Regions from separate parts of the Halalkalibacter sp. HAAS-P013 genome, predicted to be linked through region 2. Evidence: predicted binding sites of a transcription regulator. Region 2 holds the regulator's gene; each other region holds the start of a gene.
What was found. The regulator Rex, encoded in region 2, represses fermentation and respiration genes when NADH is low (regulators of the CRP and FNR family bind a similar motif). The targets are predictions, from matches to a motif close to TTGTGAAATATTTCACAA.

Region 1 (4,696 bases), on a different contig from region 2:
TAGACTCATAGAATCTTGAGTACCGAAGCGGCAAAATTGTGCTCCAACGCAAGTTTTAACAGTACGTAACGTTTTTCCGTAAGCATAACCAGAAGGCATTCCTAACTCTTCCCAAACAGCAGGCAATTGTTCTTTTTCTAGTCCATATAAACCAATTCTTTGCCCGCCCGTTATTTTTAATAATTGAACATCATATTTCTCTGCAATATCCGCTAATTTGCGTAAATCTTTGGCTGTCGTGACTCCACCGTACATTCTCGGAATGACTGAGTACGTACCGTCTTTTTGAATGTTTGCATGCATTTTTTCATTCACTAAACGGGAATCTCTTTCATCCGCGTAGTCAGGGTAAATCATCCCTAAGAAATAATTAAGAGCAGGGCGGCATTTTGAACAACCTTCTTCGTTTTTCCATTGCAATACATTCATAACTTCTTTAATTGTTGTTAATCCTTTTTCACGGATCTCTTCAACTACTTCATCACGACTTAATGTTGTACAACCACAAACGGTCTTTTTCTCGGCTACTTGCTCATATTCATCTCCAAGAGTGTAGGCAATGATATCTTGAATAACAGGTTTGCATCGTCCACATGAGCGACCCGCATTTGTGCATCCTCCGACTTGCTCAACCGTTGTGACCCCTTCTTCTTGAATTGCTTGAACAATCGTTTCTTTGCTAATCCCATTACATCCACAAACGACCTCATCATTTGGCATACTTGCCACATCATTTGTTTCAGCTTCTCCTGATTGAAGAAATGATACAGACGTAAAGTCAGATACATCTTGTTTTTCATTTAGCATTTTAAACAATCGGTTGCTATCTTTTGTGTCACCGTATAAAACAATCCCTACAATACGATCATCACGAACTAATACCTTTTTATAGATTCCTTCATATTCATTGTGAACAACAATTGCTTTAGACGTGTTATCATCGTAAATTTCACCAGCTGAGAAAAGGTCAATCCCTGAAACTTTCAATTGTGTTCCAGTTATAGAACCTTCATAGCCTTTATCTTTCTGATTGCAAAGTACTTGTGCCAACACTTTTCCTTGCTCATAGAGAGGAGCAACGAGACCGTAAACAATCTCTCTATGTTCCGCACATTCACCAACTGCATACACGTGCGGAATGTTTGTTTCCATAAAGTCATTTACAACAATCCCTCTGTTTACGTAGATTCCGCTTTCTTTTGCAACCTCAACATTTGGTTTGATGCCCGCAGCCATTACAACTAAATCAGCTTCCGATTCTGTACCGTCTTTGAATCGGATTCCTTCAACTCGATTTGAACCAGTTAGTTCGACCGTTGCTTTTTCCATTAGGAAGTTCATTCCTTGTGATTCTAATTCTCTCTTCAACATATTTGCAGCAACTGCATCTAGTTGTCGTTCCATTAAATGTTCCATTAAATGTACAACATCTACTTTCATTCCTAAATGAATCAATCCTTTTGCAGCTTCTAACCCTAACAATCCTCCACCAATGACGACGGCCTTTTTGTATTGCTTTGCAGTTTGAATCATATCCTCACAATCTTTAATATCGCGAAAACCGATGACACCTTCTTTATCTGCTCCAGGTACCGGCAAGATAAATGGCAACGACCCTGTTGCTAGAATCAATTCATCATAAGCTACTTCTCGTCCCTTTTCTGAAATGACAAGTTTTTTATTGGTGTCAATGCCAATTACCGTCTCACCAGTAAATAGCTGAATATTGTTTGATTCATACCAATTTAGATCATTAATAATCGTTTCTTCAAATGTCGTGTTCCCTTGTAACACATTTGATAACTGAATACGATTGTAGTTAGGATGAGGCTCATTCCCGAAGATTGTAATCTTAAATAAATCACGGTTAAGTTTTAATATCTCTTCTATGACGCGAACGCCTGCCATTCCATTTCCTATCATGACTAACTTTCTCTTTGCCATCAATTATCCCTCCAAGTTGTTCAGTAATTCACATTCTTTATCTACTGCTCATTGTAGGACAAAAATTTCATCATTTATGTGAGAAAGGTCACACTTCCAAAAATAATGTTCAAGTTTTCACAAGGTGTTGGTTAAACAATTTATTCATATTTATTATTTATTTTTTTCAACTTGTCTTCCCCTGTTTTTTTCCTATTATATATAAAACATAAAACAAGCTTTTGTGCTTTGCAAAACATTTAGGAATGTGACATTCATCACTTTCATGCAGATGGTTACTTTGTATGATTTGAGTATGAAAAAAAGATGTATTTCAAATATATTAATCCATTATTGGGGGAAATCGACATGGGAAGAATAAAAGAATGGAATCCAGAGAACAAAGAATTCTGGGAAAAGGAAGGAAAAAGGCACGCAAAAAGAAACTTATGGATCTCAGTTCCAACACTAATGCTTGCCTTTATCGTTTGGCAAATCTGGTCAGTTGTAGCAGTTAGGTTGAATGACATTGGTTTTGCATTTACAGATGAACAATTATTCACGTTAGCGGCTATTCCAGGACTTGTTGGTGCATCACTACGATTTGTGTATACATTTGCTGTAGGGAAATTCGGCGGTAGAAACTGGGTCGTATTTTCGACAGGGGTTCTATTAATCCCTACAGTAGGTATCGGTTTTGCTGTTCAAAATCCTGATACACCTTACTGGGTCATGTTGCTGTTAGCTGCATTATGTGGACTTGGTGGAGGAAACTTCTCTTCTGCTTTAGCAAACATTAGTTTCTTTTTCCCGAAAAAAGAAAAAGGAACAGCGCTTGGTATTAACGGTGGATTAGGAAATATGGGGGTTTCTGTTGTTCAATTCGTAACTCCACTTATCATTGCAGTAAGTACATTTGCTTTTATTGGCGGAGAAAGTCAAGTGTTAGCAAATGGCCAGGAAATTTGGTTACAAAACGCGGCATTCATTTGGGTCATTCCTATTGTTGTGATGACAATTGTAGCGTATTTCGGAATGGATAACCTACCAACTGCTCAGCAGTCAGTAAAAGACCAGTTTGTTATTGTCAAACGTAAGCACACGTGGATCATGACTATTTTATACGTTGCTACATTCGGTTCATTTATTGGATACGGAGCGGCATTTCCATTATTATTACGCTCTCAATTCCCTGACTACGTTGCATTAGCCTTTCTAGGTGCCTTTTTAGCAGCTGCATTTAGACCTGTAGGTGGATGGGTTTCTGATAAATTTGGTGGTGCTCGCGTAACAACTTACGTACTTGTTGCTATGACGCTTGGAGCCCTTTCTGTTATTTACTTTATTGGGCAACAAAGCTTTGTTGGGTTCTTAGTATCGTTCTTACTATTATTTATTGCTGCAGGCATGGGTTCTGGTTCAACATTCCAAATGATCCCTATCATCTTCCCGGTAAAAGAAGCAGCGCCTGTTTTAGGATTTACAGCAGCCTTTGCCGCATATGGATCATTCTTTATACCGCAGTTATTTGGTTGGTCTGTATCAACAACTGGTACACCAATTTCAGCATTGTATTACTTCATTGCATTTTATGTGATCTCGATCGGCCTTAATTGGTATTACTACCAAAGAAAAAATGCAGAAATTCGCTGTGATGACTTCAGCAAAAAAGCTGCTTAAAACAATGAATTTTTAAAAAGTGCAATAATACCATGTAGGGAAATAATGTTACTAGCATACTAATGACCAGACCTATTCTGCAAATTGAATAGGTCTTTCTTAATAACTTCACAAAAAGAGTCTATTCTTTTTGGATTAATAAGAAAGAATTGTAAATGATAATTACTAAGAGTAAAACGACTAACAACAGATAAGGAAATACAACATGAACAACTTCAGGCCAACAAATCATGAACGACGATATAAAGCTCACGTGAGTACACTGGGTACAACGCAATTGCATTTGCGAAATCCTTTTATCATAGCTTGGTGGTCAGCCGCATTTCCAGGTTTTGGACACTTGCTATTATCAAAGTACCTTAGAGGTTTCACCTTATTTATGTGGGAGATTTTCATCAATAATATGACAAACTTAAACTTGTCTATGGTTTATTCATTTACAGGCAATATCGATCTGGCTAAAGAAGTTCTCGATCCAAAATGGTTTTTGCTTTATATTCCTGTCTATCTATTTTCTATTTGGGATAGTTATCGAACGACTGTTGATATGAATAGATTATTTCTCCTCTCTGAACGAGAAAATGCAGATTTTAATACATACAGTATAGGTGCACTAGAAATCAATTACTTAGATAAAAGAAGACCTCTAATGGCTGCTATTTGGTCACTATTTTCGCCGGGTCTGGGACAGCTCTACATTCATCGTGTCGTTACAGCCCTATTTACAACTGTATGGACGATTGTTTTTGTTTATTTTTCGAACCTACTAGTTGCTGTTCATTATCTTTTTTTAGGAGAAATAGCTCAAGCTACACAAGTACTTGATCCACAATGGTTACTATTCATACCTTCTCATATTGGTTTTGCTGTTTATGACTCCTATGTAAATACAGTGGAAAATAACAAACTATTTGAAAGTGAACAAAGAAAATTTTTAAAAAAGAGCTACCAGCAGTTCCGCGTGAAATTCCAAAGTGAAACGTGAGGTGAGAAAAGTTGCAAATTTTTTCAACTTATGAACACTCCTCTTACCTAGAATTAGCTATAACAGCTTTAGAAGAAATAGGAATTGGAAAAGAGAACATACTTGCTG
Region 2 (4,696 bases):
AAAACGAGCTTGTTAGACTTTAGATTAGCTTGTTCTTGGTCATAATAACCGACTGTCACATTACTACCGAAGCGAATAACCCCATCTTTTAATGGAATATCTTTCATTAGTGCTTTTAGAAGTGTTGATTTCCCAGCGCCATTTGGCCCGATGAGTGCCACACTTTCTTCTCGATCAATCGAAAGGTTTAAATTTTGAAAGATCGTTTCATTACCATAAGCAACATGAAGATCAGTTGCACGGATAACCTCTTTTCCGCTTTGACGTTTAATCGCAAATGAAAAAGAAGCTGATTTCTCTGATCCAGCGGGACGGTCTAGTAAAGTCATTCGTTCGAGTTGTTTCCTACGACTTTGTGCTCGCTTCGTTGTCGAAGCTCTAGCAATGTTCCGTTGAATAAAGTCTTCTAACTTAGCGACTTCATCTTGTTGTTTCTCGTATTGTTTTAACTCGAGTTCGTAACGTTTTGCTTTTTCATCAAGATAAGCACTATAATTTCCTATGAATTTGGTTGATTTTGTTCGGGAGATTTCGATCACTTCTGTCACAATTTTATCTAAAAAGTAGCGGTCGTGGGACACGATAAGAATCGCACCCTTATAACCAACCAAATATTGTTCAAGCCAAGTAAGAGTTGCAATATCTAAGTGGTTGGTTGGTTCGTCAAGAATAAGAAGATCTGGCTTTGTTAACAATAACTTTGCTAACGCTAGTCTCGTTTTTTGACCACCACTTAATGTAGATATTTTTGTTTCGTAATCAAAGTCACCGAAATTCATCCCTGCAAGGACACCGCGAATGTCAGCTTCATACTGATAACCACCCTTATCTTTAAAAGTGATTTGAAGCTGATCATATTCTTTTAAAAGCTTGTTGTAACGAGTTTCGTTCTCGAGCAAGGAGGGATCAGACATTTGTAATTCCATGTCCCGAATTTGTTTTTCCATTTTACGTATAGGAGCAAAAACGGTTAACATCTCTTCCCAAATGGATAACTCTGATTCAAGGCCAGTATTTTGAGCAAGGTAGCCAAGCTCAGTTCCTTTTGGCATCATAACTTGTCCACTATCATAGGAAAGTTGCCCTGCAATTATTTTTAGTAATGTTGACTTACCTGCACCATTTCGTCCAACTAGGGCAACACGCTCCCCGGTTTGGATATCTAATTTAATATTTGTTAAAATGGGATCAATCCCAAAAGACTTACAAACATTATTACATTGTAAAATAATCATGGATTTCATTCCTAACTAATAAAATCTTTTCCTATAAAAAAACGTTTTTCATTAATAAAATGCGCCCAAAGTGGCAACGGCTCCACACGCCGTACGTATTTTGAGAAGAGCACTCAAAATACTAAAAAGAAAACGGCGGCTCTGTTTATTGCTAAGAGGTAACACCAAAAGGGAAAATGGCTCTTATCTAAAAAAAGTGGATACCGATTGGCAATGGCTCCGCGCGCCGTACGTATTTTGAGAAGAGCACTCAAAATACTAAAAAGAAAACGGCGGCTCCGCTCATTGCTAAGAGGTAACACCAAAAGGGAAAAGCGTCCTTTTGGTGTTACCTCTTAAGTGTATCGTAGAATGCATCTTTCAACAACTTCATGAACAGATGTGTGAAACGATTACAAACTCTGTGAAATGGTGTACAATAACGGTAGTCTTGAATTGCTAACTTAACGATGGTAGGAGGGAGGCAATGGATGAAAATTGATCAAACGAAGATACCTCAAGCAACAGCGAAGCGGTTGCCGCTTTATTATCGTTTCTTAGAAAATTTGTCTGCTTCAGGTAAGCAACGTGTCTCATCGACTGAATTAAGTGATGCAGTGAAAGTGGATTCGGCTACGATAAGACGTGACTTTTCTTATTTTGGAGCGCTAGGAAAAAAAGGCTATGGGTATAATGTGAATTATTTACTTTCTTTTTTTCGTAAAACGCTAGACCAAGATGAGTTGACAAAAGTTGTTCTTGTTGGTGTCGGGAATTTAGGAACGGCATTTTTACAATACAATTTTTCAAAAAATAATAACACAAGAATTGTAATGGCTTTTGATGTTGATGATCATAAAATTGGTGAGGAAATAGGCGGCGTAACGGTTCATCATCTAGGTGATCTTGAGAAAGTTATTGACCCAGAAGTAACGGTTGCCATTTTGACGGTGCCACAAGTTGCAGCACAGAAGATTGCAGATCAATTAGTCGCTGCAGGGATACAAGGGATATTAAACTTTACACCAGCTAGACTCGACGTACCGGAAACTGTACGCGTCCACCATATTGATCTTTCGGTTGAGCTACAAGCATTGGTTTATTTTTTAAAACATTACCCTGTGTAGCTTCTGTTTAAATAGGAGTGGTTTTCTCACACGGACGTGTAGCACGAGAAGCCATTGCCTTCTAATTGAACACACTCTATAATGAAAATAGGACAAGGAGGTGCTACCTATGGGTGGATTAGGAGCAGGCAGCATTGCATTGATTGCAATCGTTGCGTTACTAATTTTTGGTCCAAAGAAGTTGCCAGAGTTAGGAAAAGCTGCTGGGAATACATTACGTGAATTTAAAAACGCAACAAAAGGCTTAGCAGACGAAGATGAGAACAAGAAAAAAGATAACGATAAAGCCTAAGTAGGAAGGGTCTATAAATGGAACAAAGAGACATGTCGGTAATGGACCACATCGTGGAGCTTAGACGAAGAATTATTATAACTTTAGTCTTCTTCATCGTGGCACTAATTGCCGGCTTCTTTTTAGCTACACCGTTAATAACATACTTGCAAAGCACACCTACTGCTCAAGACTTGCCAATGAATGCTTTTAAGATGACGGATCCGATTCGGATATTTATGACATTTGCTTTTGCAAGTGCGCTCATTATCACGTTTCCAGTCATCTTGTATCAGCTTTGGGCGTTTGTTAGTCCTGGCTTACATGAGAAGGAACAAAAGGCTACACTTGCCTATATTCCGTTTGCTTTCATATTATTTCTAGCTGGTCTTTCGTTTTCGTACTTTGTTCTTTTCCCCTTTATCGTTCAATTTATGGGGAGTTTGTCAGAACGATTAGGAATTACTGAGCAGTATGGGATTAATGAATACTTTTCGTTTCTCTTTCAAGTAACGTTGCCATTTGGATTGTTATTTCAACTTCCTGTTATTGTGATGTTTTTTACCCGGTTAGGGATGCTAACACCGAGTTTACTAGCGCAGGTAAGGAAGTTTGCTTATTTCGTTTTGCTTGTAATAGCTGGTTTTATAACACCGCCAGAGATTTTGTCTCATTTGATGGTGACTTTGCCGTTATTGCTTCTTTATGAATTTAGTATCTGGGTGTCTTATCTGACCTATCGAAAAGTTCAAAGGTTGGAAAGAGAACGAGAAGAAAGCATAAAAGAGTGACTTCTGCTGTGATGGAAGTCACTCTTTTTTATACTGTTTTGTGAGATATTGAACATAGTTTGACATGTCTTTAAATAGGGTAGCCAAAAAGGTTGTCCTGTCCTATACTATGAATATAGAAAAGGTTGTGAAAACATTCACATAACAAAAAGGAATATCACAGCCGACTCTAAAAAAACATCAACTACTTCACTAATTCATGTGAAGTGTTGAACAAACAAAGAGCAAATAGAAGGAGGACTTACAATGATCGGTCAATTTTTCAGAGAAAACAAATATGTCGCGGGAGTATGGTTGTTCTTACGAGTATATCTAGGATGGTCTTGGTTAACAGCAGGATGGGGAAAGGTGACTGGAGACTTTAACGCAGGAGGCTATTTACAAGGATCCGTGGCAAACCCAGTGATGAGCGGGGAAGCGTTAATGTATCCAAACTACGTATCATTTTTAGAGAGTATAGCGATCCCGAACGCAGATATGTTTAGCTTTATGGTGGCCTGGGGAGAAGTATTAGTAGGATTAGGATTAATTTTAGGGGTATTCACATCAGCAGCAGCTTTCTTCGGAGTAGTAATGAACATGTCATTCTTGTTTGCCGGAACGATTTCTTCAAATCCGTGGATGATCTTAATCTCAATGTTTATTATAGTAGCAGGAGCCAATGCTGGTCGCTACGGTGGAGATAGATGGGTATTGCCATACTTGAAAAGCGTCGTATTTAAAAAGAGAAACAACGAAAATGGATTTGGAGCAGCTGGTAAAGGGTTAAAAGAAGCGATCTAAATGGAAAAAGAGGTAGACTCTAAAGAAAGAAGGGGTTTGCCTCTTATTGGTGGTTCTAGGTCGATCTAAATAGTGTTCCTGCATTAACACTTATGTTATGATACAGCTATAATATTTCGACAGACGAAATGGTGTGGATAACAATGAAAGTGTCAGGAAAGTGGATGGTCGTTGTAGCTGTGCTGCTCGGATCCTTTACAATGATTTTAAATAATAGCATGTTAAATCCAGCTGTACCACAACTAATGAATGTGTTTAATTCAGATGCGGTTGCAACTGGATGGGTTATAACGATATTTATGGTAACAATGGGGATGACCGTACCAGTTACAGGCTATCTCGGTGATCGGTTTGGGAAAAAGAAACTATATATTCTCGGGTTAGCCATTTTTGTGTTAGGCTCTTTACTCGGTTCTCTTTCATGGAATCTGAGTTCGTTAATTATCTTCCGAGGGCTTCAAGGCATTGGTGGTGGAATCATGATGCCTCTTTCTATGGCGCTTATATTCG
Region 3 (4,696 bases), on a different contig from region 2:
GTTCCCATTTGTACTCCAGAAGCTCCCAGACTTAATGCGCGTGCGAGATCTTCTCCAGTTAAAATTCCTCCAGCAGCAATGACCGGAATTTTAACCGCTTTTACCACTTCCGGTAATATATCAAACAACGGCCTATCAGTACCAAGGTGTCCACCGGCTTCATGGCCCTCTACAACAACTGCGGAAGCACCAAGTCGTTCTGATAGCTTAGCAAGTTTCGCTGAAGATACAATCGAGATGACGGGGATGCCGGCTTCTTTGCCCCATGCATACATATCTCTTGAAATTCCGGCACCTGATATAATGAAATCCACTCTTTCCTCAATGGCTGCTTTCATCTTTTCAGCAAAGTCATTCATGGAGAAGAGAACGTTTACCCCAATATATCCTGAATTGTTTATGTTTTCCTTAGCCTTCCTAATATGTGATCTCATCTCATCTACAGTAATACCCGTCCCTGATATGATCCCGATTCCTCCGGCGTTCGCAACTGCAGATGCGAGCCGACTTAAAGAAATCCCTACACCCATACCACCTTGAATGATTGGAACCTCTGGCACCATATGGCCTATTTTTAATTGTGGAAAGTTCAAAGATACACCCCATTTCAACTATTTATTAAGTTTGACCTTAATACTGTTAATAGTAACAATAGACTCTTCAAACAACTGTGACTTAATTAACATTTACTCCTAATATATCGCGCTAAAGAGCGTATGCGTCAACTGGAGATTATATGGAATGTGAACCGAATTGCGTATATATTCCAAAATCACTGAGAAAGCAGAAACAAGAAAAAACAAAGACATGAGCAAAAGCGTTCATGTCTTTGTTTCTTTGTTGAAACAAATGGTTGTCTCATAAGCAGAAACAGAGAAGGCAATGCCGTGGGAGTTTGTCAAAAACAGATCTTTTAACAAACCCCTTTAACCGGTTACATGCATCATATACTCTAAGAGAACTACACCTGTGCTACTGCTCGAGGGAACAATACATTATTTTCTAAGTGAATGTGTTGGAACATATCAGCTTCAATGTCTTCAAGACGTTGATAGACTAAACGATACGTGCCGCACGCTCCTTCTGGAGGAGTAAAGTCGTTTGTAACCTCACGGAGTTCTTTTAAAATGTTCCCGGCGTGGCTATGTTCATTTTCTAGTTCTTCAACGACCTTTTGTAATTTCTCAACGTTTTCTTTCGTTCTGTTTTGTTCAACTTCTAAAATAAGAGGAAAATCTTCCGTTTCTTCTTTAATTAAATGTTGCTCTAATTCAACTCGTAATTCGTGGAATAAACGATGGATTTGAGCTAAATGAGGTTGTCCAGACCCATGAACTCGTAATACTTTTGTGACGTAAGGACTTAATTGACTAAACTCTTCATTAATAAAGCGGTGATGCTTATTAATAATATAATCGATTAGTTCACTATATGATGCGCGTTCCCACTCGATTCTTGATTCATTTGAAGCAATTGTTTCTTGATACAGTGTATTTAAGTTTGTTAAAACTTCCTCTGCTGAAAGATTTCTTTCATTTATAGCCTCTATAATTGGACGGTTTCCGCCACAACAAAAGTCAATGCGATAAGATTTGAAAAGGTCACTTGCCTTAGGAAATTTCGTTACGATTTCACCTACAACTGATGTTTCAGTAAATGTTCGGTCCATTATAATTCCTCCATTTGATTAATTAATTTGAATCTAAGTAAATGATAACAACGAATTATCGTACTTGTAGTGATTTAGATCACGACTAAAAGGAAAGTGTCTTTTCAAAAATACCAGCTCTAGAATTAAACTCACCATTATTAGGTATACTTGTGATCTAGCTCACAGTTTACTTCTTGATGATTTACTACAATTAAATGAAGAATATGTAAGTTAAGGGGTTTTGATATGAAAACAGCGCTGATTAAAAACCATTTACAGGAAGTATCCCTTTTTAAGGATCTTTCAGAAGAAGAGATCCAGCCGATCGTCGATATTTCACAATTGCGGACATATCCGGCAAGGTCATTTGTTTTTATGCAAGGCGAACCACTTGATCGAGTGTTTTTTATTCATTCGGGTAAGGTGAAAATAAATAAAACCGATCTGTCAGGCAAAGAACAAATTGTCTCCATTCTTGAGGATGGGGATATGTTTCCTCACGCTGGTTTTTTCCGAAAAGGAAACTTCCCTGCACATGCCGAGATCCTTGAGACCTCAGAGTTAATTGTTATTCCGGTGGGGCAGTTTGAACAGATCCTTCTTACATATCCTGAACTATGTATGAAGATGTTCAAAGTGTTAGGGGAAAAAATTGTGGATCTCCAGAATCGCTTAGAGGAAAAAATTCTTCGTGACACATATGAACAAATTGTGATGTTACTTCTTCGCTTATGTAAATCAAATGGTGAGCAGGTCGGCGACCGGTTTAAACTAACAACCCATTTTACTAATAGAGAATTAGCTAATATGATTGGAACTTCGAGAGAGACGATAAATCGTACCATTAATCGTTTACGGAAGAAAGAAATGATTGATACGGATGCAGAAGGTTTTTTTCTAATAAGTTTAGAAAAATTGGAAGATGAAATAATGTAAGCTTTATTGCTATGACTACATGATAATTAACTGAACTTAATGAAGCCATTGTAATAGCCATTTAATAAGTAACAAGAACTTCTAAAGGCGAAGTGCTTGTTACTTATTTCATTTGATACTTTCAAATCTTATCGTATAAAGCGGATCAAGGGCTCGGTGTTGCGGTCGATTAATAAGTGGCACAGGTGCATTCCGCTCATAATCTCCAGTTATTTAATCTCCTACATTTACCATAACTTGGTTTATTATATATTTGGGAAATTTTTCGTGGGCGGATTTTAAGTACCTCCAGTAAATAAATTTGCATGTATCATATGTTTTTTTTGAAATTAGGAACGAACACCCAAGAACCTTTGATAGGTAAGGCATATTCTTTAGTGTAACGTCTAAAAAAAATATGATGGAGGAAGATAAAAGTGATACGAAGTAATTACGCTATGAACCATCATCCGTTTCATAGAAGAGATCAAAGATTTGTCCCATTTGCGTTGCCATTTTTTACAGGGCTAGCAGCCGGGGTATTGTTAAGTCCACGACCAGGATTTTTTTATCCATACCCGGCATATCCACCTTATCCAATATATCCGCCATATCCATCGTACCCATATTATTGTTGCTAATAGCTATAGATTTCTCTTTGCATATCCTGTAACAACACCCCAAAATAGATTGTACTAAAAGGTCGGTAATTACCTTTTTTTCATTATATTCAAAAAAGGGGTGTTGGTATTACATAGTGGCTTTTAGTATTTCTCTAGTTGATATAATTGACAAACTATGAATTTGATAATTATATACATGTAGGGATATGTGTATTTGGCGGTTATGAGCTTGTAACAGATACAGAAGAAAACGGTGTGTTAAAGTTTTGGATTAGAAAAGGGTAAAAAATATAGGGGTGCCAAAAGGTTTGTTTTGACTTTTTGATGCACCCCTTCTTGCTTTATCCTACGACTTTCATTTTAGCTGCTGACTAGTGGTGATGGTCCTCTTCAGCAGCCATTGCAATGGCTTTCGTTTCATGAACAGTTCCATATGGATGCTCCGGTGGGGCATAGATCGAGTAGAGTTTAATTGGTTTATTACCCGTATTGGTTAAATTGTGCCATGTTCCAGCAGGGATTACGATTGCAAAGTCATCGAAGACTTCTGCTTGAAAATTAAGTTGATCTTTGCTATCTCCCATTTGCACCAGCCCTTGACCTTCTTCAATACGAAGGAATTGATCTAATTTTGGATGAATTTCTAAACCGATATCTTCTCCTACGCCGATACTCATTAGCGTCACTTGCAAATATTCCCCTGTCCATAATGCAGTTCGGAACGTGTTGTTTTGCTTTGTAACTTCTTCAATATCAATTACGAACGGCTCGGTTCCATAATCGGTTAAGCGATACAAATCTTCCTCAATCAATGAGCTTAACCTAGAAGCATTTTCTTGTTCTCCTTGTAAAGCCCATAAAAAAACATTTTGTATATTTGGATCATGGGATAGTGAACAACTTCTCTGATATTCATGATAGCTTTCTACTTCTATTTCGTTAGCCTTTTGCAAACCTTCTCTAAAGCTTTGAAAAGGAATTTTGTCAATTTGGTACTGAGGCTGTCTGCCGGTTAGATTCATATAAAGTTGAGAAAAGAGGCTCAAATGGGCTTTTTTCGATTCTAATGTTTGCAGAATATCTTTTTTATGTCTTTGATCAGGTGCTACATTAGCTAATCGTCTATAGAATTCAATAGCTGTAGCCTCTCGATTAATTCCCGACAGTATGTTTTCCATTTGTTGTTTGTTTTCATGTTGGTTCCTGATCATATACCCTGCATGATTTTTAGTCCTATTAATATTCGGATAATAAGGATATGGGGTGTTTTTAGGCACATTATACATTTTATACATTCCTTTCAAAGGTTTATCAAATTTATTCATTAACATATGCCGATCTGAAGGGAATGTGCATGCTTCAGCGTTACTTATGAAATAGGCACTCTTAGTATAAATATTGAAGGGGATGTCCCAAAAGGTTTGCTTTTGGGACATCCCTGCCTCTGTTACCGGCTTTTGAGACAGTCTTCTTATTATTTGGCAAGCACAGGCATCATGGCAGAGTA

Region 1: a site for Rex is predicted at 1,961-1,978, ahead of nirB (nitrite reductase large subunit NirB). Genes of this name have one in related genera too.
Region 3: a site for Rex is predicted at 1,820-1,837, ahead of ric (iron-sulfur cluster repair di-iron protein). Genes of this name have one in related genera too.

Annotation. Positions count from the first base shown of each region.
Region 1 is NZ_JBWQTU010000001.1:272,516-277,211, forward strand. Features, by position in the region: gene nirB (nitrite reductase large subunit NirB) at 1-1,944, opposite strand, end outside; gene AC1FXP_RS01495 (NarK family nitrate/nitrite MFS transporter) at 2,293-3,603, shown strand; gene AC1FXP_RS01500 (hypothetical protein) at 4,007-4,588, shown strand; gene AC1FXP_RS01505 (hypothetical protein) at 4,600-4,696, shown strand, end outside.
Region 2 is NZ_JBWQTU010000024.1:18,356-23,051, forward strand. Features, by position in the region: gene AC1FXP_RS21510 (ABC transporter ATP-binding protein) at 1-1,235, opposite strand, end outside; gene AC1FXP_RS21515 (redox-sensing transcriptional repressor Rex) at 1,706-2,341, shown strand; gene AC1FXP_RS21520 (twin-arginine translocase TatA/TatE family subunit) at 2,451-2,633, shown strand; gene tatC (twin-arginine translocase subunit TatC) at 2,651-3,403, shown strand; gene AC1FXP_RS21530 (DoxX family protein) at 3,650-4,186, shown strand; gene AC1FXP_RS21535 (MDR family MFS transporter) at 4,330-4,696, shown strand, end outside.
Region 3 is NZ_JBWQTU010000016.1:35,011-39,706, forward strand. Features, by position in the region: gene AC1FXP_RS19280 (NAD(P)H-dependent flavin oxidoreductase) at 1-611, opposite strand, end outside; gene ric (iron-sulfur cluster repair di-iron protein) at 962-1,669, opposite strand; gene AC1FXP_RS19290 (Crp/Fnr family transcriptional regulator) at 1,898-2,587, shown strand; gene AC1FXP_RS19295 (hypothetical protein) at 3,004-3,207, shown strand; gene AC1FXP_RS19300 (cupin domain-containing protein) at 3,561-4,475, opposite strand.